2 regions of the Herbiconiux sp. 11R-BC genome follow, and region 1 is predicted to be linked to the other one. Evidence: predicted binding sites of a transcription regulator. Region 1 holds the regulator's gene; the other holds the start of a gene.
What was found. The regulator HspR, encoded in region 1, represses chaperone genes until heat shock. The targets are predictions, from matches to a motif close to AAGTTGAGTCNNNNNGACTCAACTT.

Region 1 (10,166 bases):
GGAGCGCGGCCTCCGGCGGAAGGGGAAGGACAACCGGTGAGCACCTCCGACTCGAATCCCGAGCTGCCGGCCGACAGCGACGTCGAAGAGGCCACGGCGTCGCGACCGCTGCCCGCCCATGTGCAGCCTGGCTACCTCGCCCTCGTGGCTCTCGGCGGAATGATCGGCACCGGGCTCCGTGAACTGATCGTGCTCGCCGTCCCGGCCGTCGGCCCCTACCCGGTGGCGATCTTCGGCATCAACATCGTCGGTGCCTTCGTGCTCGGCGCGCTGCTCGAGACGCTCGCCCTCGGCGGCAGCGACGAGGGCCGGCGTCGCCGCCTGCGCCTCTTCGTGGGCACCGGGGTTCTCGGCGGCTTCACCACCTACAGCGCGCTCGCCACCGACTCGGGCCTGCTGCTCACCGGCGGCCAGCCGGGACCGGCTGTCGTCTACGCGGTGGCCACGGTTCTCCTCGGCGCCGTCGCGAGCTGGCTCGGCATCGCCGTCGGCGGCCTGCTCGGCCGGCGCCGGAAGGGAGCGCGCTCGTGACCCCGCTCCTGTTCCTCGTGTTCTCGGCGGCCGGCGGTGTCGGCGCCGCCACCCGCTTCTTCGTCGACGGCGCCATCCGGGCGCGCCTGCGCCTGAACTATCCGCTCGGCACCACGGTCATCAACGTCTCGGGCTCCCTGCTGCTCGGTCTCGTCACCGGCATCGCGCTCACCCATCTCGTGGGCGACGAGTGGCGGCTCGTGCTCGGCGGCGGCTTCCTCGGCGGCTACACCACCTTCAGCACCGCGAGCTTCGAGACCGTGCGGCTGCTGCAGAGCGGGCGCGTGCTGCCGGCGCTCGCCAACGGGCTCGGGATGCTCGTCGCGTCCGTCGCGGCGGCCGTGCTCGGCCTGTGGCTGGGCTCGCTCGCCTGAGCGGCAGCCGCTGAGCGCTACTTCGCGGCGGGTTCCGCCGGATCGCCGACCACGACGTCGTTGCTCCGCACCGGGATGAGCAGCAGCAGACCCACGAACAGCACCAGGACGATGCCGAGCACACCCCAGTACTGCACGTTCGCATCCGGTCCGTTGATGGCGGCGCCGATGCCGATGAAGAGCGTGAACATGGCCGGGGCGAGGAAGGTCGCCGCCTTGCCGGTGGTGGCGTAGAGGCCGAAGATCTCACCGTTGCGGCCCGCGGGGATGCGCCGGGCGAGGAAGGAGCGGCTGGCCGACTGCGCAGGCCCGACGAAGGCGCAGAGGATGAGGCCGAAGATCCAGAACACGGTCTGCCCGCCGTCGTGCAGGAAGAAGACCGCCGTGCCGCTGATCACGAGGCCGATGAGCGAGGTCATGATGACGGGCTTGGCGCCGAACCTGTCGTCGAGCAGCCCGACCAGCATGGTGGAGGCGCCGGCCACGATGTTCGCGGCGATCGCGAAGATGATGACCTCGCCCGAGGAGAAGCCGAACGAGCCCGCGGCCAGCACGCCGCCGAAGGTGAAGACGCCGGTCAGGCCGTCGCGGAACACGGCGCTCGCGATGAGGAAGTACACCGTCTGGCGGCTCTCGCGGTAGAGGGTGCGGATGTCGCGGAACAGCACCCCGTACGAGGCGAAGAATCCGACGCGCGGCGCGGCCGCCGCATCCGCTCCGCCCGGCTTGGCCGGCGCGTGGTACTCGGGCACCCGCAGCAGCACGGGCAGCGCGAACAGGCCGAACCAGACGGCCGCGACGAGCATCGTGACGCGCACCGGCAGCCCGTCGGTCGGCGGAACCCCGAACAGCGCGGTCCCGCCGATGGGCTCGATGAAGCCGAAGTACACGATCAGCAGCAGCACGATGCCGCCCACATAACCCATGCCCCAGCCGAAACCCGAGACCTTGCCGATGGTCTTGGGGGTCGAGACCTGCGTGATCATGGCGTTGTAGTTGACCGTGGCGAACTCGTAGAAGATGGTGCCGGCCGCGAGCAGGAAGAGGCCGAGCCAGAGGTAGCCGGGATCGGGCGCCACGAAGAACATCGCCGCCGAGAGCACCACCACGATGTAGGTGTTCACTGCGAGCCAGAGCTTGCGGCGGCCGCGGCGATCGGATCGCTGGCCCGTGATGGGGGCGAGCAGCGCGACGAGCACGCCGGCGATGGTCATCGCCACGCCGAGCTGGGCCGACACGGCGGTCTCGCCGCCGAAGGCGTTGCTCGTGAGGTAGACGGTGAAGACGAAGGTCGTGATGACCGCGTTGAACGAGGCCGAGCCCCAGTCCCAGAGGCCCCACGCGAGCACACGGCCGCGCGTCGGACCCGAGTCGGCGGGTGAGGGAGAGCTGAGTTCGCTGGCGGTCGCACCCACGGTCATGGGGAAACAGTAGTGGCAGGCGGTGAACAACGGGGGCTCTGGGGCCTGCCGATTGTGAGTGCCGTCTATTGGCGCACAGGAAACATCCGGGTTCGTCATAGGGAGGTCATAACCCGCCCCCAGGCCGCGCTTTGCTCGGGAGGGTGAGATGGCTCCATCGCATCGAACGGATGCCCCCAGCAGACTCCACCATCGCCTCACACCAAGGACGCAATCATGAACGAGAACGAGAACCAGAACCCCGAGGGCCAGGCACCCGAGGGCCAGGCGCCCCAGGCCCAGGCGCCCCAGCCCCAGGCCGTACCGGGCGCGCAGCCGGCGGATGCGTCGGCGCCGACGCCTGAGCAGGCCGCGCCCGTGGGCGCCCCGGTCGAGCCGGTCACCCCGGTCATCGCGCACACCGAGCAGGGGCCCGTCTACTTCCCCCGCCCCGACGCGCAGAACGTCGCAGGCCTCCCGGCCTTCCCCGTGATGGGCTACCCGGGCGCGCCGCAGTACGCCGCCGCACCGTACGGCGCCCCTCAGCTCGGCGCCCCCCAATACGGCGCCCCGCAGCCGATGACCGTCGAGCAGATGGCCTACTACCAGCAGACCGGACAGCAGTCGGGCCAGGGCGGCCAGCCGCCTCGCCGCGACCGTCGTGCCGCCCTCCGCGGCAGGCGCGGGCGCGTCGCCCTCGTCGGCGGGCTCACCGCCCTCGCGCTCGCCGTGGGCTTCGGCGCCGGCGGCGCCACCTTCGCCGCGAACCAGTCCGCCAACTCCTCGAACAGCGCCTCGACCGCCCTCCTCGACGACCCGGCCTCCGGCTCGACGGGCACCGGGTCGGGCTCGACCGGCTCCGGCTCCGGCACGACGACCTCGCCCTACGGCTCGGGCAACGGCTACGGCTACTCCTACGGGAACGGCTACGGCAACGGGGGCTCGAGCTCGGGCTCGTCGGGCACCTCGGGCTCCTCGGCCGTCGCGGCCACCGCCGCCCAGACCGCGGGCGTGGTGACCATCGTCTCCGACCTCACCTATCAGAACGCGCAGTCGGCCGGCACGGGCATCATCCTCACCTCCGACGGCCTCATCCTCACCAACAACCACGTCATCGAGGGCTCGACGAGCATCCAGGTGACGGATGAGACCACGGGCGCCACCTACACGGCCACCGTCGTGGGCACCGACAAGACCAACGACATCGCCGTGCTGCAGCTGGAGGGCGCATCCGGTCTCAGCACCGCCTCGCTCTCGTCGACCGCCGCCTCCACCGGCGACACCGTCACCGCCGTGGGCAACGCGGAGGGCACCGGCAACCTCGTGGCCGCCGCCGGCAGCGTCACCGCCACCGACCAGACCATCACCACCCAGAGCGAGACCGGCGTCTCGGGCGAGACCCTCGACGGCCTCATCCAGGTCGACGCCGACATCGTCTCGGGTGACTCCGGTGGGCCCCTGCTGAACGAGCAGGGTGAGGTCGTGGGTATCGACACGGCGGCGTCGTCGGGCTCGGCGAACATCACCGGCTTCGCCATCCCGATCTCGACCGCGCTCGACATCGTGACCCAGATCGAGGCCGGCCAGGACACCGCGACCATCGAGATCGGCTACCCCGGCTTCCTCGGCGTGCAGGTGGCGCAGAGCTCCACCGGCTCGCGCACCGGCCAGTCCAACACCTCGGGCACCGGCGCGGTCATCGCGGGTGTCGTGGCGGGCACCCCGGGTGCGGATGCCGGGCTCGCCGCGGGCGATGTCGTCACCGCCGTGAACGGCACGGCCATCACCTCGGGCACCCAGTTCTCCTCGGTGCTCGGCGCCATGGAACCCGGCGAGCAGGTCTCCCTGACCTGGACCACCACGGCCGGCACCTCGCAGACCGCCACCGTCACCCTGGTGCAGGGCCCGGCCGTCTGACCCCCCCCCGCACCCCGCGGCACCCCGAACCCCCTGACTCTCTCCGGCGTCAGGGGGTTCTCTTCTTGAAGTTGAGCCGAGTTAACTCAAGTTTTGCTGGGAGAACTTGACTTGGGGTCGAGGGTCTGGAAAACTTGAGGTCACAAGGCTCAGGTCTTGAAAGACTTCGATACATCCAGCAACACGACAGAAGGAGCAGCCAGCATGGCTCGTGCAGTAGGCATCGACCTCGGAACCACCAACTCGGTGGTCGCCGTTCTCGAGGGTGGAGAACCCACCGTCATCGCGAACGCGGAGGGCTTCCGCACCACCCCCTCGGTGGTCGCATTCACCAAGGACGGCGAGGTGCTCGTCGGCGAGACCGCGAAGCGCCAGGCCGTCACCAACGTCGACCGCACGATCTCCAGCGTCAAGCGCCACATCGGTACCGACTGGAAGGCCGACATCGACGGCAAGAAGTACACGCCGCAGGAGATCTCGGCGCGCATCCTGGCCAAGCTGAAGCGCGACGCCGAGTCCTACCTGGGCGACACCGTGACGGATGCCGTCATCACCGTTCCCGCCTACTTCAACGACTCCGAGCGCCAGGCCACGAAGGAGGCCGGCGAGATCGCGGGCCTCAACGTGCTCCGCATCATCAACGAGCCGACCGCGGCCGCGCTCGCCTACGGCCTCGACAAGGGCAAGGAAGACGAGCTCATCCTGGTCTTCGACCTCGGTGGCGGAACCTTCGACGTCTCCCTCCTCGAGGTGGGCAAAGACGACGACTTCTCCACCATCCAGGTGCGTTCCACCGCCGGTGACAACCGCCTCGGCGGCGACGACTGGGACCAGCGGGTCGTCGACTACCTGATCAAGAACTTCAAGGACACCACCGGCGTCGACGTCTCCAACGACAAGATCGCCAAGCAGCGTCTGAAGGAGGCCGCCGAGCAGGCCAAGAAGGAACTCTCCTCCGGCATGTCGGCCAGCATCACGCTGCCCTACCTCTCGCTCACCGAGAACGGCCCGGCCAACCTCGACGTCACGCTCACGCGCGCCAAGTTCGAGGAGCTCACCGCCGACCTGCTGGCCCGCACCGAGAAGCCCTTCAAAGACGTGATCGCCGAGGCCGGCGTCTCGGTCAACGACATCGCCCACGTGGTGCTCGTCGGTGGCTCGACCCGTATGCCCGCCGTGGTGGAGCTCGTCAAGAAGCTCACCGGCGGCAAGGAGCCCAACAAGGGCGTCAACCCGGATGAGGTCGTCGCCGTCGGCGCCGCCCTGCAGGCCGGCGTGCTGAAGGGCGAGCGCAAAGACGTCCTCCTCATCGACGTCACCCCCCTGTCTCTGGGTATCGAGACCAAGGGCGGCATCATGACCAAGCTCATCGAGCGCAACACGGCCATCCCCACGAAGCGCAGCGAGACCTTCACCACCGCCGACGACAACCAGCCGTCGGTCGCCATCCAGGTCTTCCAGGGCGAGCGCGAGTTCACCCGCGACAACAAGAACCTGGGCACCTTCGAGCTCACCGGCATCGCGCCGGCGCCCCGCGGCATCCCGCAGGTCGAGGTCACCTTCGACATCGACGCCAACGGCATCGTGCACGTGTCCGCGAAGGACAAGGGCACCGGCAAGGAGCAGTCGATGACCATCACCGGCGGTTCGTCGCTGGCGAAGGAGGACATCGAGCGCATGGTGCGCGAGGCCGAGGAGCACGCCGCCGACGACAAGAAGCGCCGTGAGGCCGCCGAGGTGCGCAACCAGGCCGAGACGCTCGCGTACTCGACCGACAAGCTCATCAAGGAGAACGCCGACAAGCTGCCCGACGACGTCAAGTCCGAGGTGCAGGCCGATGTCGACGCCCTCAAGTCCGCGCTCGCGGGCGAAGACGACGACGCCGTGAAGACCGCGTTCGACAAGCTCAACGAGAGCCAGCAGAAGCTCGGCCAGGCCATCTATGCTTCTGCTCAGGCAGAGGCCTCGGCCCCCGCCGGCGAGCAGGAGCCCACCGAGTCGACCACCGCGTCGGATGACGACGTCGTCGACGCCGAGGTCGTCGAAGACGAAGACGAGCCGAAGGACAAGTAATCCATGACTGACGACAAGTACAACGGTCGTCAGCCTGACGACGAGTCGGGGGCCTCTGAGGAAGAGACCCCCGACTCGGGGTTCGTGGCTGACGAACCGATCGAGGCCGAGGGCCCGGATGTCGAGACGTCGCTCAGCGACGCCGACCTGTCGTTCCTCTCGGGTCAGAGTTCCTCCGAGGAGCTGGCGGCCGAGCGGCTCGCCGACCTGCAGCGGGTGACCGCGGAGTATGCGAACTACCGCAAGCGCACCGAGGCCAACCGCGAGGTGGAGAAGGAGCGCGCCGTCGGCGACGTCGTGAAGATCCTGCTGCCCGTGCTCGACGACCTCGACCGCGCGGCCAAGCACGGCGACCTCGAGGAGGGCGGTCCGTTCACCGCGATCGCGGCGAAGCTGCGTTCGGGCGTCGAGCGTGTGGGCCTCAAGCCCTTCGCCGCGGCCGGCGAGGAGTTCGACCCTCAGCTCCACGAGGCGATCTTCCAGCAGCCGAGCGACGACGTGACGACCCCCACGATCGCCGACGTCGTCGAATCCGGGTACTACCTCGGGTCCACGCTGCTACGCGCCGCCAAGGTCGTAGTGGCGGTGCCCAATGGCTAGCCAGGACTGGTTCGACAAAGACTTCTACAAGGTGCTCGGAGTGTCGAAGGACATCTCCGAGGCCGAGCTGAAGAAGGCGTACCGTAAGCTCGCCCGCCAGTACCACCCCGACTCCAACCAGGGCGACGTCAAGGCCGAGTCCCGGTTCAAGGAGATCTCCGAGGCCTATTCGGTGCTCTCCGACCCCGAGCAGCGCAAGGAGTACGACCAGATCCGCGCCATGGGCTCCGGCGCTCGCTTCACAGCGGGCGGCGGGGGCCAGGGGGGCGGCTTCGAAGACGTCTTCGGCGGCATGTTCGGGCAGGGCGGCGGGGGAGCCCGCGGCCAGAGTTACAGCTACCAGCAGGCGCCCGGCGGCTTCGACGACATCCTCGGCGGCATGTTCGGCGGGGGCGGCTTCGGTTCGCAGCGCGCCGGCTTCGGCAACGGGGCCTACGGCCCCACCCGGGGCCGGGATGTCACGGCCCGCACCACGATCGACTTCATCACTGCGGTCAAGGGCGACACCATCAAGCTCCAGACGGCGGACGGCAAGCCGATCACGGTGAAGATCCCGGCCGGCGTGGCCGACCAGCAGAAGATCAAGCTGCGCGGCAAGGGCGAACCCTCGCCCGACGGCGGCGAGGCCGGTGACATCGTGCTCACGGTGTCGGTGCGCAAGCATCCGGTGTTCGAGCGCGACGGCCTGAGCCTGCGCGTCAACGTTCCGGTCACCTTCGTGGAGGCCACCCTGGGTGCCACCATCGAGGTGCCCACCCTGGGCGGTCCGCCGGTGAAGCTCAAGGTGGCGGCCGGCACGCCCTCCGGGCGCGTGCTGCGCGTCAAGGGGCGTGGCGTCGAGTCGCCCAAGGGCAAGGGCGACCTGCTCGCCGTGGTGCAGGTGGCGGTTCCGTCGCACCTCACCGCCGAGCAGCGCGAGGCGCTCGAGCAGTTCCACCAGGTGGAGCCGCAGGAGAACCCGCGCGCCGAACTGCTGGCCAAGGCCCGCGAATAGGCCCGTGCCGGGCCGGACCAGTCGAGAGGATGTCTGCGCATGAGTGACGTGAACGAGAACTCGCCGCTGTTCGCCATCGCGGTGGCGGCCGAGCTCGCCGGCATGCACGCGCAGACCCTCCGGCAGTACGACCGGCTCGGTCTCGTGGTGCCCACCCGCACCGCCGGCAAGTCGCGCCGCTACTCGATGCGCGACGTCGTGCAGCTGCGCGAGATCGCCCGCCTCTCCTCGGAGGGCGTCTCGCTCGAGGGCATCGCGCGCATCCTGCAGCTCGAGAACCAGGTGTCGGCCCTCTCGGCCCGGGTGCGCGAGCTCGAAGGCGCTCTCGCCGACGAGCTGCTCAACCGCCCCGGCCGCCGCGTGTTCGCCGCCGGAGTCGAGGGCGAGGTCATCTCGCTCAAGCACGGCACCCGCACGCAGCGCCGTACCGAGCTCGTGGTGTGGCAGCCCCGCTTCGACGACTGAGCGGCCTGCGGCGCTCCCGCGCGGTCGGCCGGATGGCGGCCCCGGGGGCACTCGCTCCACGGGCGGCCCCGCACACCGCGTACGGTTGAGGCGTGAGTGAGTTCTCCTTCGACGCCCTGCGCCGCTTTCCCGACGTCGAGGCCGAGAACCTCTTCGCGGTCGACGCGAGCGACCGGCTGATCCTCGACGAGGCGGATGCGGCGCTCGAGCAGACGGCCGGCGACCCCGGCCGGGTCGTGGTGATCGGCGACAACTACGGCGCCCTCACCCTCGCCTCGGCCGCGGTGCTGGGGCTGCACGGCATCCGTGTGCATCAGGATGCGCTCTCGAGCGAGCTCGCTCTCGCCGCCAACGCCAAGCGCGTCTCCGACATCGACCTGACGGGCCGTTACCGCATCCTGCCGCTCGGCCGCGAACTGCTCGAGGGAGCTACCGTCGTGCTCCTGCAGCTTCCCCGCAGCCTCGCCGCGCTCGACGACATCGCGCGCACCGTCGCCGCCTACGCCGACCCCGCCGTGGTGGTCTATGCCGGCGGCCGGGTGAAGCACATGACCCCCGCCATGAACGAGGTGCTCTCGGCCTCGTTCACCGAGGTCACCGCCACGCTCGCCCGCCAGAAGTCGCGCGTGCTCGTGGCCCGCGGAGCCCGGCCCGAGGTGGGGGCGCCGCTGCACCACCGCGAGTTCCACGTCGACCTCCGCCTGTGGGTGTGCGCCTCCGGAGGGGCCTTCGCCGGTACCAAGATCGACATCGGCACCCGGCTGCTGCTCGACCACCTGCCCGAGATGCGACCGGATGCGCGCAACGCCGTCGACCTCGGCTGCGGAACCGGCGTGCTCGCCGCCGCTCTCGCAGAAGCGCGCCCCGCCCTCTCCGTGATCGCCACCGACCAGTCGGCCGCCGCTGTCGCCTCAGCGCAGGAGACGATGGCGGCGAACGGTCTCGCCGACCGCGTCGAGGTGGTGCGGGCGGATGCGCTGAGCGGCTTCGACGACGCCAGCACCGAGCTCATCGTGCTGAATCCGCCGTTCCACATCGGCTCCACGGTGCACGCGGGCATCGCCCTCAAGCTCTTCGAGGCCGCGGGCCGCGTGCTCGCGCCCGGAGGCGAGCTCTGGACGGTGTTCAACTCGCACCTGTCCTACCGGGCAGCGCTGCATCGCGCGGTGGGGGAGACCCGTCAGATCGACCGCAACGCGAAGTTCACGGTGATGGTGTCGACGAAGCGCTGACACCACCCCAGGCGACGCCGCTGCGGCGCGGGCGCCTCGGGGGTAGGGGAGGCCCGGCGAGCATCGGCATCGGCAGGCCGCGCGCGGTGAAGCGCCGCCAGAGCGTGAACTCGAACACCGCGACGAGCACCACCGCACCCACGATGGCCGTGCCGCGCGAGGGGATCAGGATGAGCGGGTCGAGCACGAGGCGCGGCACCAGGTCGAGCCCCTCTCCCGTGCCGATCACCATCAGGAACACCGTGCCGTAGATCAGCACGCGCAGCTGCCACGCCCGACGCAGGCCGGCCACCGCGAACAGGCAGAGCAGCCACAGTCCGTACCAGGGGTGCAGCAGCGGCGAGAACAGCGCGACGGCTGCGAAGCCGCCGGCGAGCAGCCAGAGCGGGTCGGAGCGGCGCTTCACCGTGTAGAGGACGACCGCCAACAGGCATCCGGCCACCAGGAAGACCAGGACCACGCCGGAGCGCCAGGCCTCGCCGTCACCGCCGAGGGCGTTCACCAGGTCGCGTAGCCAGAGCGAGGTGAAGCGCGGAACCGAGTACCAGGAACCGATGCCGAGCGGTGTGCCGAGGCCGGC
Region 2 (10,166 bases), on a different contig from region 1:
ACCGCGCTGATGCCGGGGCGGAGTGCCGAGGCTCAGTGGGAGGCCGTGCGGGAGGGGCTGTCCCGCTTCGCCGGGCGACGACTGGAGCTCGACGCCGAGGTCTACCGTTCCGAATCGGACTCGAACCAGCGAAATCGTGCGATCGCACAGCTGCTCCAGAGCTACGGTCGCATTGACCGCGATCCGGCCGATGTCGTCGATGTCTACACTCGGCAATGCGCGCTCTCGGTCGATGCCGCCGACCTCGCCGTGATGGCAGCGACGCTCGCCGACGGAGGCGTCAACCCGGTGAGCGGTGAACGGGTGGTCTCCCAAGACGTGTGCCGGGACACTCTTGCGGTGTTGGCCGCGAACGGGCTCTACGAGAGATCGGGAGAGTGGCTCTTCGAGATCGGCCTACCCGGCAAGTCGGGTGTGGCGGGCGGCCTCGTCACGATCGCACCCGGGAAGGTCGGCGTCGGGACGTATGCACCACGCCTCGACTCCGCGGGGAACAGCGTGCGGGGTCAGATCGCCACCGCCTATCTGTCCCGCGCTCTCGGATTGAACATCTTCGCTTCCGCACCCCAGGCTCGCACTCCCGCCATCGACCAGCCGACCGCACCCATGATCACCGACGCCGAGGGGCTCACATCATGACCGTTCCCGAAGTCGCGCCCGCCACTCGTGCATCGTGGGTGCCCATGGTGGGGCTCTTCCTCGCCCAGATCCTCATGTCGTTCAACGTCTCCGCCCTTCCTGTGTCGCTCGGTGGCATGGTCCACGACTTCGGTGTCCCTCCCACGGATGTCAGCACCGCCATCGTGACGTATGGTCTGGTCGTCGCCGCCCTCGTCATGGTCGGCGCGAAGATCGGGCAGCGGGTCGGCTGGGTCACGGTGTTCCGGGTGGTGGTGGCGCTCTTCGCCGTCTCAGCCCTCACGATGATCTTCGCCCCCTCGGTCGGATGGGTGATCGTCGCGCAGGCCCTGGCCGGCGCGTCCGCAGCCATCATCGTCCCGTCTCTCGTGGCGCTGATCGCCGAGAACTACCGCGGCGCCCAGCAGGCGACCGCGATCGGCTCCCTCGGATCAGCGCGAGCCCTGGCCGGAGTCAGCGCCTTCCTCATCGGCGGAACGCTTGCCACCCTCGTGGGATGGCGGCAGGTGTTCATCATCGTGCTCGTGCTCGCCGTGGCGGTCTTCATCCTGAGCTTCCGGCTGGTCTCGGAGAAGGGAAATCCGGCCGTCAAGATCGATGTGGTCGCGGCCGTGATCATCGGCGCAGGAATCGTCATGCTGACGCTCGGTGTCAACAATCTCAACAGCTGGGGCCTGCTCCAAGCCGGGCCAGGCGCCCCGTTCGATGTTGCGGGGCTCTCGCCCGCACCGCTGCTCATCGTCCTGGGTATCGTCTTCGTGCAGCTCTTCTTCGCCTGGACGAGACGCCGCACCAAAGCGGGCAAGGTGCCGCTCGTGAGCCTGAGCGTCTTCGGGTCGTCGAAGGAGCGAGCCGCGGTCTACGCGATGTTCATCGTGGTCCTGATGGAGGCCGCCCTGAACTTCACTGTGCCGCTCTACATTCAAATCGTGCAGGGCCGGACCCCGTTCGATACCTCCCTGGCGATGCTGCCGTTCAACCTCACCGTCTTCGTCACCGCAACACTGGTCGTGCGCTTCTACGGGCGATTCTCACCCCGCACCATCGGAATGTTCTCCTTCGTGCTGACGACCGTCGCCCTGGTCTGGCTTTCGTTCGTCGTGACCAACAACTGGGAGACCGTGCCGATCATCCTCGGTCTGTTCGTCTTCGGTGTAGGCCAGGGCGCCCTCGTGACCCTGGTCTTCAACGTGCTCGTGACGGCCTCGCCCAAGGAGCTTGCCGGCGATGTCGGTTCGGTGCGTGGAACCACCCAGAACCTCGCTTCTGCTGTCGGCACCGCCATCGCCGGTGCGCTCCTCGTCGGGATCCTGAGTGCGAACGTCGCCTCCGCCCTGGCCACGAACGTCGACCTCCCGCCCTCGCTCGTGTCCCAGGTCGACCTCGACAACACGAATTTCGTGAGCAACGACCGCCTCCGAGACGTCTTGAGCGAGACGGACGCCACGCCGGCACAAGTCGACGCCGCCATCGCCCTGAATGAAGACGCGCGCCTCCGCGCACTGCGGATCGGACTGATCGCTCTGGCCGGCATCAGCGCCTTGGCCATCATCCCGGCCAGCCGGCTACCCAAATACCGCGCAGGTGAGATTCCCGAGAGCGTCGCCACAGGTACACCTTCATAAGTCAGGAGGGCTCTTCGTGGCGAAGAGGCGTGGGGCCCCACAGGTGGGCCCCACGCTGATCATCCTCGTGGATGAGGAGAGGCCACTGACACCATCATCACCTCCACCAGAGACGACGACCGCACCCGGGTCAGCTGGTCAGAGCCGTCTGCCCCTCAGTCGCCGTCTGGGACTGCACCTGGATCTTGCGGGGCTTGGCCTTCTCGCTGACCGGGATGATCACACTGAGCACCCCGTTGTCGTAGGACGCCGAGATACCCGCCGTGTCGACACCTTCGCCGATGCTGAACTGGCGGAGGTAGCTGCCCGCGGGGCGCTCCTGCGCCAGCCACTTCGCACCCTCCGCCGAGGCCACCGTCCGCTGCGCACGGATGGTGAGCAGCTGACCGTCGACATCGATATCGACCGAGCCCGGATCGACTCCGGGCAGGTCGGCGTTCAGCACGTAGCGGTCCTGATCGCGGTACAGATCCACCGGCATCACGCGCGGACCCGTGCGGGCCTGAAGCAGGCCGGACGCGAGACGGTCCAGCTCGCTGAAAGGATCAAAAGACATCGCCATAATGAATCAATCTCCTTCCGAAGTGAGGAGTTGAGCGCACATCGCTCAACTACCGATAATTTAGCACTCCTGCCGACCGAGTGCTAAGTACTCTCGGCTTGAAATCTCCTGAGAAGCTGCGCACGCCGTTCGCCGGCAGCTGGCTACTTCGAGTAGGGGTCGGGGTCACCGTGATTGACGAATGTGACCGAGCCTTCGTCGCGGGAGCCGTCGGCGCCGATCGCCGCGTAGCTGTAGGTGTGCGGGCCATAGCAGCTGAACGGCACCACGACCGATCCGGTCGCGGGCAGAGGACCTTCGAACGGGTTGGCCACGGGGTCAGTGGTGTCGATTCCGATATAGACGGCCGTGGTGTCTCGGGCCGAGTAGTCGAAGGTGAGATCGAAATTCAGTTGGGCGGGGACGGCGTCGGTCCCCGTAACGCAGACCACCTGGACTCCGTGGGTATTGAACACCTGCATCAACGGCTTCTTCACCGGGGTCGAGCTCGGAGTCGGGTCGCTGGGCGCGGCATCGTGGGACCCTGAGCTCGAGCTCGAGCCGGATGCCGAATCGTTCTGATCACTCGGCGATGGCGTCGCGGTCGTGACCGCGGTCGGCGAGGCGGAGGTGCGCGTGCTCGTCGGCGACGCGGTCACGGGCGCGCTCGTGGACGATGTCGACGGGCGGAACAGAATCAACGCCAGCAGCACGACCACGGCGAGCAGCAGGACTCCGATCGCGCCGAGGATCACCGGCAGCAGGACATTCTTCTTGCGGGGCGCGGTCTCACTCACAAGGTTCTCCTTGCACGGATCACAGTCGGTTGTCGTCGAGCCGTCGATCGTCGAGCGAACGGCACGGGTTCCAGCCGCTTCCCCGAAGGCTTATCGCCTGCGTGGCAGGTTACCAGCCAGGCGCAACGCAGCGGAAGCCTGGGGCAGCGCCGGACTCATGGCCAAGAAGTGAGTGAAACACAGATGGTAGGGCGGACGGGACTTGAACCCGTGACCGGCGGATTATGAGTCCGATGCTCTAACCAGCTGAGCTACCGCCCCGATCGCGCGGCAGCCCCGGGAATCCGGGCCCACCGCGGGTCAACGATACCGCTTCGGCGTCGCCCGGCCGGTCAGGAGACCTCGTCGGCCTTGGCGGTGGCATCCTCACGCGCCTCCGCCGCCGCCTCGGACTCCGCCTCGGTCGGCTCGGCCGGGGGCACCACCACGACGGGCGCGGTCACGGGCTCGCCGCGGTAGAGGTGCTCGAAGGTGTTGAGCGTGCGGGTGATGTCGTGCGCCGCCACGATCGAGAGCGACTCCGTCTTCATGGCGTCGAACTCGGCCTGAGGCAGGCGCAGCACCTTCTCGAGCTTCGCCGCGAGGTCCTCCGCGCTGCCCGGGGTGAAGAGGTAGCCGTTCTCGCCGTCGTGCACGAGGTGCGGCAGCGCCATCGCGTCGGCCGCCACCACCGGCAGTCCGCTCGCCATGGCCTCCATGGTGGCGATGCTCTGCAGCTCGGCGATGGAGGGCATCGCGAATACCGAGGCGCGCGTGTAGAGCCGCGTCTTCTCCTCCTCGGTGACGTAGCCGGTGAAGTTCACCCGGTCGCCGATGCCGAGCTGGTTCGCCTGGTTCTGCAGGTTGCGCAGCTGGTCGCCGCCGCCCACGATGTCGAGCTTGACGTCGAGGTCGGCGGGCAGCATCCGCACCGCCTTCAGCAGCACGTCGAGGTGCTTCTCGCCCGCCACACGGCCGACGAACAGGATGCGGTTCTCGGTTCTCGGGCTGAAGTCGGGCACGTAGCGGTCGGCGTTGATGCCGCACGAGATCGCATAGATGTCGTGGATGCCGGTGGCCTTCTCGAAATAGTCCGCAGCGCGGCGCGTGGGGGCCGTCACCGCATCCGCCCGGATGAACGAGCGCCGCGCCGCCGCCCAGGCGAGACCGATCGCCCAGTTCTGCAGGAACTTCGGGATGCCGGTGAAGGCGAGCATGTTCTCGGGCATCACGTGGTTGGTGCCCACGATGCGGATGCCGCGCTTCTGCGCCTCGGTCGACACGCCGCGGCCCACGATGATGTGCGACTGGAAGTGCACCACGTCGGGCTTCACCTCGTCGATGATGCGCGCGCTGTTCTGCTTGATGCGCCAGGGCAGCGCGAAGGTGAGCCAGTCGTGCGGGTACCAGCGCCAGCTGTAGAGGCGGTGCACGGTGACCTTCTGGCCGTCGAACTCCTCGACGTGGGTGCCGACGGGCAGCTTCGCCGAGGGTGCCACCACGTGCACGTCATGACCGCGGGACGCGAGTCCGGAGGCGAGGTGCTCGGCGAAGCGCGCCGAGCCGTTGACATCGGGCGAGAAGGTGTCGGCGCCGATCAGGATCCGGAGAGGTCGCCTTCCGGCGTCGGCCTGAGCCGTCGCATCCGTTCGACCGTTCACGTCTCGGGGGTCTGTCAAACCGTGCTCTCTCTGTGTTCGCTGCGCATCCGCCGCGTTCGTCACTTCTCGCCGGGGACGCCTGTGAAGAACCTACCTTAGCGCTGCGCCTGCGGGTGGTAACGCGCCAGGCCGAAAACGCCCAGGATCGCGACAGCCCCGAAGGCGAGGTAGGCCACGAGTGCCCACGGCGGCGCCTGCGAGGCCTCGCCGAGCACCACGATGCCGATCGCCACCGCGACCAGGGGGTCGATGACGGTGAGTCCGGCGATCACGAGGTCGGGCGGGCCAGAGGCATAGGCGTTCTGCACGAAGTAGCCGCCGAGCGCCGCGGCGGAGAGCAGCCCGGCCAGGGCGAGCAGGGCCAGCCAGTCGATCTCGGCCTGGAAGACACGGCTGATGACGACCTTCGCGAGGGTGGCCACGAAGCCGTAGAGCACCCCGGCGCCGACGATGTAGGCGATGGCCTTGAACCGCTTGCGGAGCACACCGAACGCCACCGCGAAGAGCGCGAGCACGACGGCCAGCACGATCAGGATGACGACGAGGTCGCGCGTGGTCACCGGCTTGTCGACCGCGGTGAACGCCGCCACCAGCACGAAGGCTCCGACGCCGCCGACGCAGAGCACGACCGACACGACCGAGCTGCGGTTCAGCTTCACGTGGCTCACCCGCGAGTTGAGCACCGCGGTGATGACGAGGGCGACAGCTCCGAGCGGCTGCACCACGATGATGGGCGAGAAGCCGAGACTCGTGAGCTGGAAGACGATCGCCAGCCCGAGCATCAGCGTGCCGATGACCCAGGAGGGCCGGCCGAGCAGCGCCAGCATCTGGCGCACGCTCAGGCCCTTCTCCACGTCGTGGGTGTTCGCCTCGACCTTGGCGACGCCCCGGTGCTGGAACTGCGCACCGAAGCTCAGGAACACCGCGCCGACGAGGGCGATCGGGATGCCGATGAACTGCTTCGGATCGAGGGCGATCTGATCGCCGAGTTGCAGCAGTTCCGAAGGCACCCGACGACCCTACCCCCGCCCGGCCGCGGTTAGGCTTAGCGAATGGCAGTTCTCCCGATTCGCATCTCCGGAGAACCCGTTCTCCACTCCCCCGCCGCGCCCGTGGCCGAGATCACCGACGAGGTGCGCTCGCTCGTGGCCGACATGTTCGAGACCATGGATGCCGCACCCGGCGTCGGCCTGGCCGCCCCGCAGGTGGGCGTGGGCCTGCGGCTGTTCGTCTTCGGCTGGACCGACGACGACGAGGTGACGCACCGCGGTGTCGCCATCAACCCCACGCTGTTCATCACGCCGACCTCGATCGACCCGGCCGACCCCGACACCGAGTCCGAGGGATGCCTGTCGTTCCCGGGCGAGCGCTTCCCGCTCGTCCGCGGCGAGTCCGCGATCCTGCGCGCGACCGACCTCGACGGGCAGCCCTACGAGATCGAGGCGTCCGGCTGGCTGGCGCGCATCTTCCAGCACGAGTTCGACCACCTCGACGGGGTGCTCTACGTCGACCGCATCGACCGGCCCTACTCCCGCACGGCCGCGAAGATCGAGCGCAAGAAGGGCTGGGGCGTGCCGGGCAACGCCTGGCTGCCCGGGGTCGACGACCTCGACGCCTGAACGGCGCCCTAACGGAGGAGATTCGGGGGTCATGTCGACGTATTGCAGACGTGACCCCCGAATCTCCTCCGTTGCGCCTCACGCCTCAGGTGAGCAGCCGGATCAGCGCCGCCACCGCCGCCGCCGCGATCACCACCACCACGAACGGCACCTTGAGCGCGTAGAGCCCGGCCGCCACGAGCACGGCGGGCACCCGCGCGTCGAGCTGCACGCCCTGCCCCGCGCCGAGCGTCTGCACGGCGATGAGCGCCGAGAGAAGCGCCACAGTGAGCAGGTTCGCGATGCGCGCCACCACCGGATGCTCGAACGCGCGCGGGGGCACCAGGTAACCGGCCGCCTTGAGGGCCACGCAGATCACCGAGGCGGCGATCACGATGTTCCAGCTCGTCACGATGCGGCCTTCTTCGCGAAGAGGTTCAGGCCGCCCACGACGATCGCCACGAGCGCGGCCACGAGCACGGGCAGCCCCGGCGTGAGCACCGGGGTGAGCAGCGCCGCCACGAAGGCCGCACCCACCGCCACCGCCTGGGTCTGGCGTTCCTTGAGGCGTGGCCACAGCAGGCCGAGGAAGGCGGCTGCGGCGGCCGCATCCAGGCCGTAGGCGCTGACGTCGCCGATCAGGTCGCCGATGAGCGCGCCGAGCAGCGTGGTGAGGTTCCAGCCGAGGTAGATCACGACGCCGGTCACCCAGAAACCCAGCCGTTGAGCGGATGCCGTGGGCTGCGCGGTCGCGACCGCCACCGACTCGTCGATGGTCAGCTGCGCCGCCGCGGCCCGCCGCCAGAAGCCGGGTCCGATTAGCGGCGCCATGCGGATGGAGTAGAACACGTTTCGGGTCCCGAGCAGCGCGGCGCTCGTGATGGCCGCGCCGCCCGCCGAGAGGCCGCCCGAGGCGAGCACGCCGATCAGGGCGAACTGCGAGCCGCCGGTGAACATCACGAGGCTGAGGAAGCAGGTCTGCCAGATGTCGAGGCCCGAGAGGGTGGCCAGGGCGCCGAAGGAGATGCCGTAGGCCGTGGTGGCGAGCCCGACGGCGAGGCCGGCCCGCAGGGCGGCCGTGTCGGCCGGGGTGCGCGGGGGTCGCCGCCCGGTGCGTATCGGGCGTATCGGGCGCACTGCGCGCCCCGGCTGCTCGTCGGCGGGGTCACCCGGTGCTGCGTCGGCCATCACTCGATGATGGCAGAACGCCGCCGGGCGGACGACGGACGACGCCGTTCGATCGCGCTAACCGGCCGTGCCGCGGCGCCTCCGCACAACCTGCACGAGCACGACTCCGGCGGCGAGGGCGAGCAGTGCGCCGATCACCACCGCCCCTGCTGCGAAACCCGTGCTGGCGAGGAACTGCTCGACCGGCGTCCCACCGGTGGGTCCCGCGGCCACCGCGGTGCTCGAAGGCGTCGTGGTGGGCTCGGCGGTCGGGGAGTCGGTGGCTCCGGCCGTCGGCGTCGGCGTCACGCTGGGAGTCGGCGTCGGAGTGACGGCGATCGGCGCCAGCACTGTCAGGGCGACCGGAGCGCTGGGCCCTGAGGGGTCGTAGTAGAGCGTCTCCGCGGGAAAGTAGCTCGCGGTGAAGGAATGGTCCCCGCGCAGCAGATCGCTCACCACCAGCTCGGCGGTTCCGTTGCTCACCGGAACGTGAGCCAGGATGATCGGCCCGTCGGTCAAGGTGACCTCACCGGAGGCCGCGGCCGGGGTCACCGCCGCGGTCAGAGTGACCGGGTCGCCCTCGGTCACCGGGCCGGCCGGTGTCACCGTGAGCGCGGCGGTGGCCGTGACCTTCGTGATCACCGGAGCGGGCGACACTGCGTAGCTCGTGCCGGTCGTCAGTGAGAGGGTCGACTCGAAGGCGCTCGGCGAAGCGACGCCGATGCCGTTCTCGAAGCGCAGGCACTGCAACTGCACAGTGATGGCGCCGGCGCTCGAGTAGTCGGCCAATGGTGTGTCGAGGCTCGCGCGGGCCGGCGCTGCCGCGTCGGCGATCGTCTGCACGCTGCTGATCACGATGGTCGAAGCGCCGTTCACCACAGCGAGGCGGGTGGCGTCGTGGAAGTCCACCGGGCAGGCCGCCGACGCCACCGCCGTCGAGAAGCTCGGAAAGCCGGCCGAGACCGTCGAGGAAGGTCAGCGATCCCGCGCTCGCGGCGTTCGCCGCCGGGGCCAGCACCGCCGGCCCGGCCACGGCCAGTGCGACGACCGGGAGGATCAGGAGGCGACGCAACGAAGAGATTCTCACAGGCGGCTTTCGTCGAGGGGATGCGATGAGCGGACTGCCGCAGGGCAGCACGCGTCACCGTATGGGCGCTTTCCGACGCGGAATCAGACGGCCGGTGACGACTTCGTGAACCACCTGCAACGCGCTCCTGCGCAAGCGGCCGTGAGACCTCCCGTGGCGCCACGGGTTCGCAGCCCGTTCGCGCACGCTCCACATTCGGGTAACCAACCGAACCTAGGTTCGACGCGTCATCCTGTCCCGCATCATCCGACGGCCCACCCCTTCCGGCCGTGAGAGAGGCCACCTGTGAATCAGCTGCCGCCCGAATGGGCCGACCCCTCGGTCGCCGACGAATCGCTCTCACCGCGAGACCTGACCCGCCGTGGCCTTCTCCGGGGCCTGGGCCTGCTCGGCATCGGCGTCGGCTTCCAGGTCGCCGGCAGCGCCACCGGGATGTTCGGGGCCGGTTCCGCCTTCGCCGCGGCATCCACGGGAACGGCGGCCGCGGGCTCCACCACCGACGATCCTGCCCTCGTCTACCTGGTGGGCGACCATCACGTGCACTCGGTCTACAGCCACGACGCGAAGTACTCCTTCAGCCAGCTCACGAAGGCAGCCCAGGACCACGGACTCGACTGGCTCGCCTTCACCGAGCACAGCAACTGGGGCCACGCCAACGCCGGCGGTGCGCTCGACGAGCACCGCGAGATCCTGGCCGCTCGAAACGAGAATCCGCGCATGCTCGTGTTCCAGGGGCTCGAGTGGTACATCCCGGCCGCGGAGCACGCCACGGTGCTCGTGGCCCCAGGCCCCAGCGAGGCTCGTCTCCTGCGCTCGTTCGAGCTGGCCTTCGACGGCAAGCTGCTCGGCTACACCGAGGGCTCCGTGGGTCACCCCGACACCGCGCGCAACCGCGCCCACGCCCTGGCCGCGCTCCAGTGGCTCGCGGCGCGCAAGGCCGATGGCACGATCGACGACGTGATCGTGCTCGCGAATCACCCCGCGCGCCTCGGCATCGACTCCCCCGAAGAGATCCGCGACTGGCGCGACGCCGCGGCGGGCATCATGGTCGGCATGGAGGGCGCTCCTGGCT

Region 2: a site for HspR is predicted at 2,854-2,878, ahead of VD659_RS18735 (Hsp20/alpha crystallin family protein). Genes of this name have one in related genera too.

Annotation. Positions count from the first base shown of each region.
Region 1 covers NZ_JBCEBO010000002.1:574,947-585,112, forward strand. Annotated here, with positions in the region: gene VD659_RS07720 (fluoride efflux transporter FluC) at 37-531, shown strand; gene crcB (fluoride efflux transporter CrcB) at 528-905, shown strand; gene VD659_RS07730 (MFS transporter) at 923-2,326, opposite strand; gene VD659_RS07735 (trypsin-like peptidase domain-containing protein) at 2,543-4,222, shown strand; gene dnaK (molecular chaperone DnaK) at 4,427-6,295, shown strand; gene VD659_RS07745 (nucleotide exchange factor GrpE) at 6,299-6,895, shown strand; gene VD659_RS07750 (DnaJ C-terminal domain-containing protein) at 6,888-7,889, shown strand; gene VD659_RS07755 (heat shock protein transcriptional repressor HspR) at 7,929-8,354, shown strand; gene VD659_RS07760 (class I SAM-dependent methyltransferase) at 8,447-9,586, shown strand; gene mptB (polyprenol phosphomannose-dependent alpha 1,6 mannosyltransferase MptB) at 9,558-10,166, opposite strand, start outside.
Region 2 covers NZ_JBCEBO010000010.1:36,892-47,057, forward strand. Annotated here, with positions in the region: gene glsA (glutaminase A) at 1-639, shown strand, start outside; gene VD659_RS18730 (MFS transporter) at 636-2,264, shown strand; gene VD659_RS18735 (Hsp20/alpha crystallin family protein) at 2,395-2,826, opposite strand; gene VD659_RS18740 (hypothetical protein) at 2,970-3,602, opposite strand; tRNA gene VD659_RS18745 (tRNA-Ile) at 3,787-3,863, opposite strand; gene VD659_RS18750 (glycosyltransferase) at 3,935-5,260, opposite strand; gene VD659_RS18755 (DMT family transporter) at 5,338-6,252, opposite strand; gene def (peptide deformylase) at 6,295-6,861, shown strand; gene VD659_RS18765 (AzlD domain-containing protein) at 6,947-7,252, opposite strand; gene VD659_RS18770 (AzlC family ABC transporter permease) at 7,249-8,028, opposite strand; gene VD659_RS18775 (Ig-like domain repeat protein) at 8,086-8,916, opposite strand; gene VD659_RS18780 (PHP domain-containing protein) at 9,380-10,166, shown strand, end outside.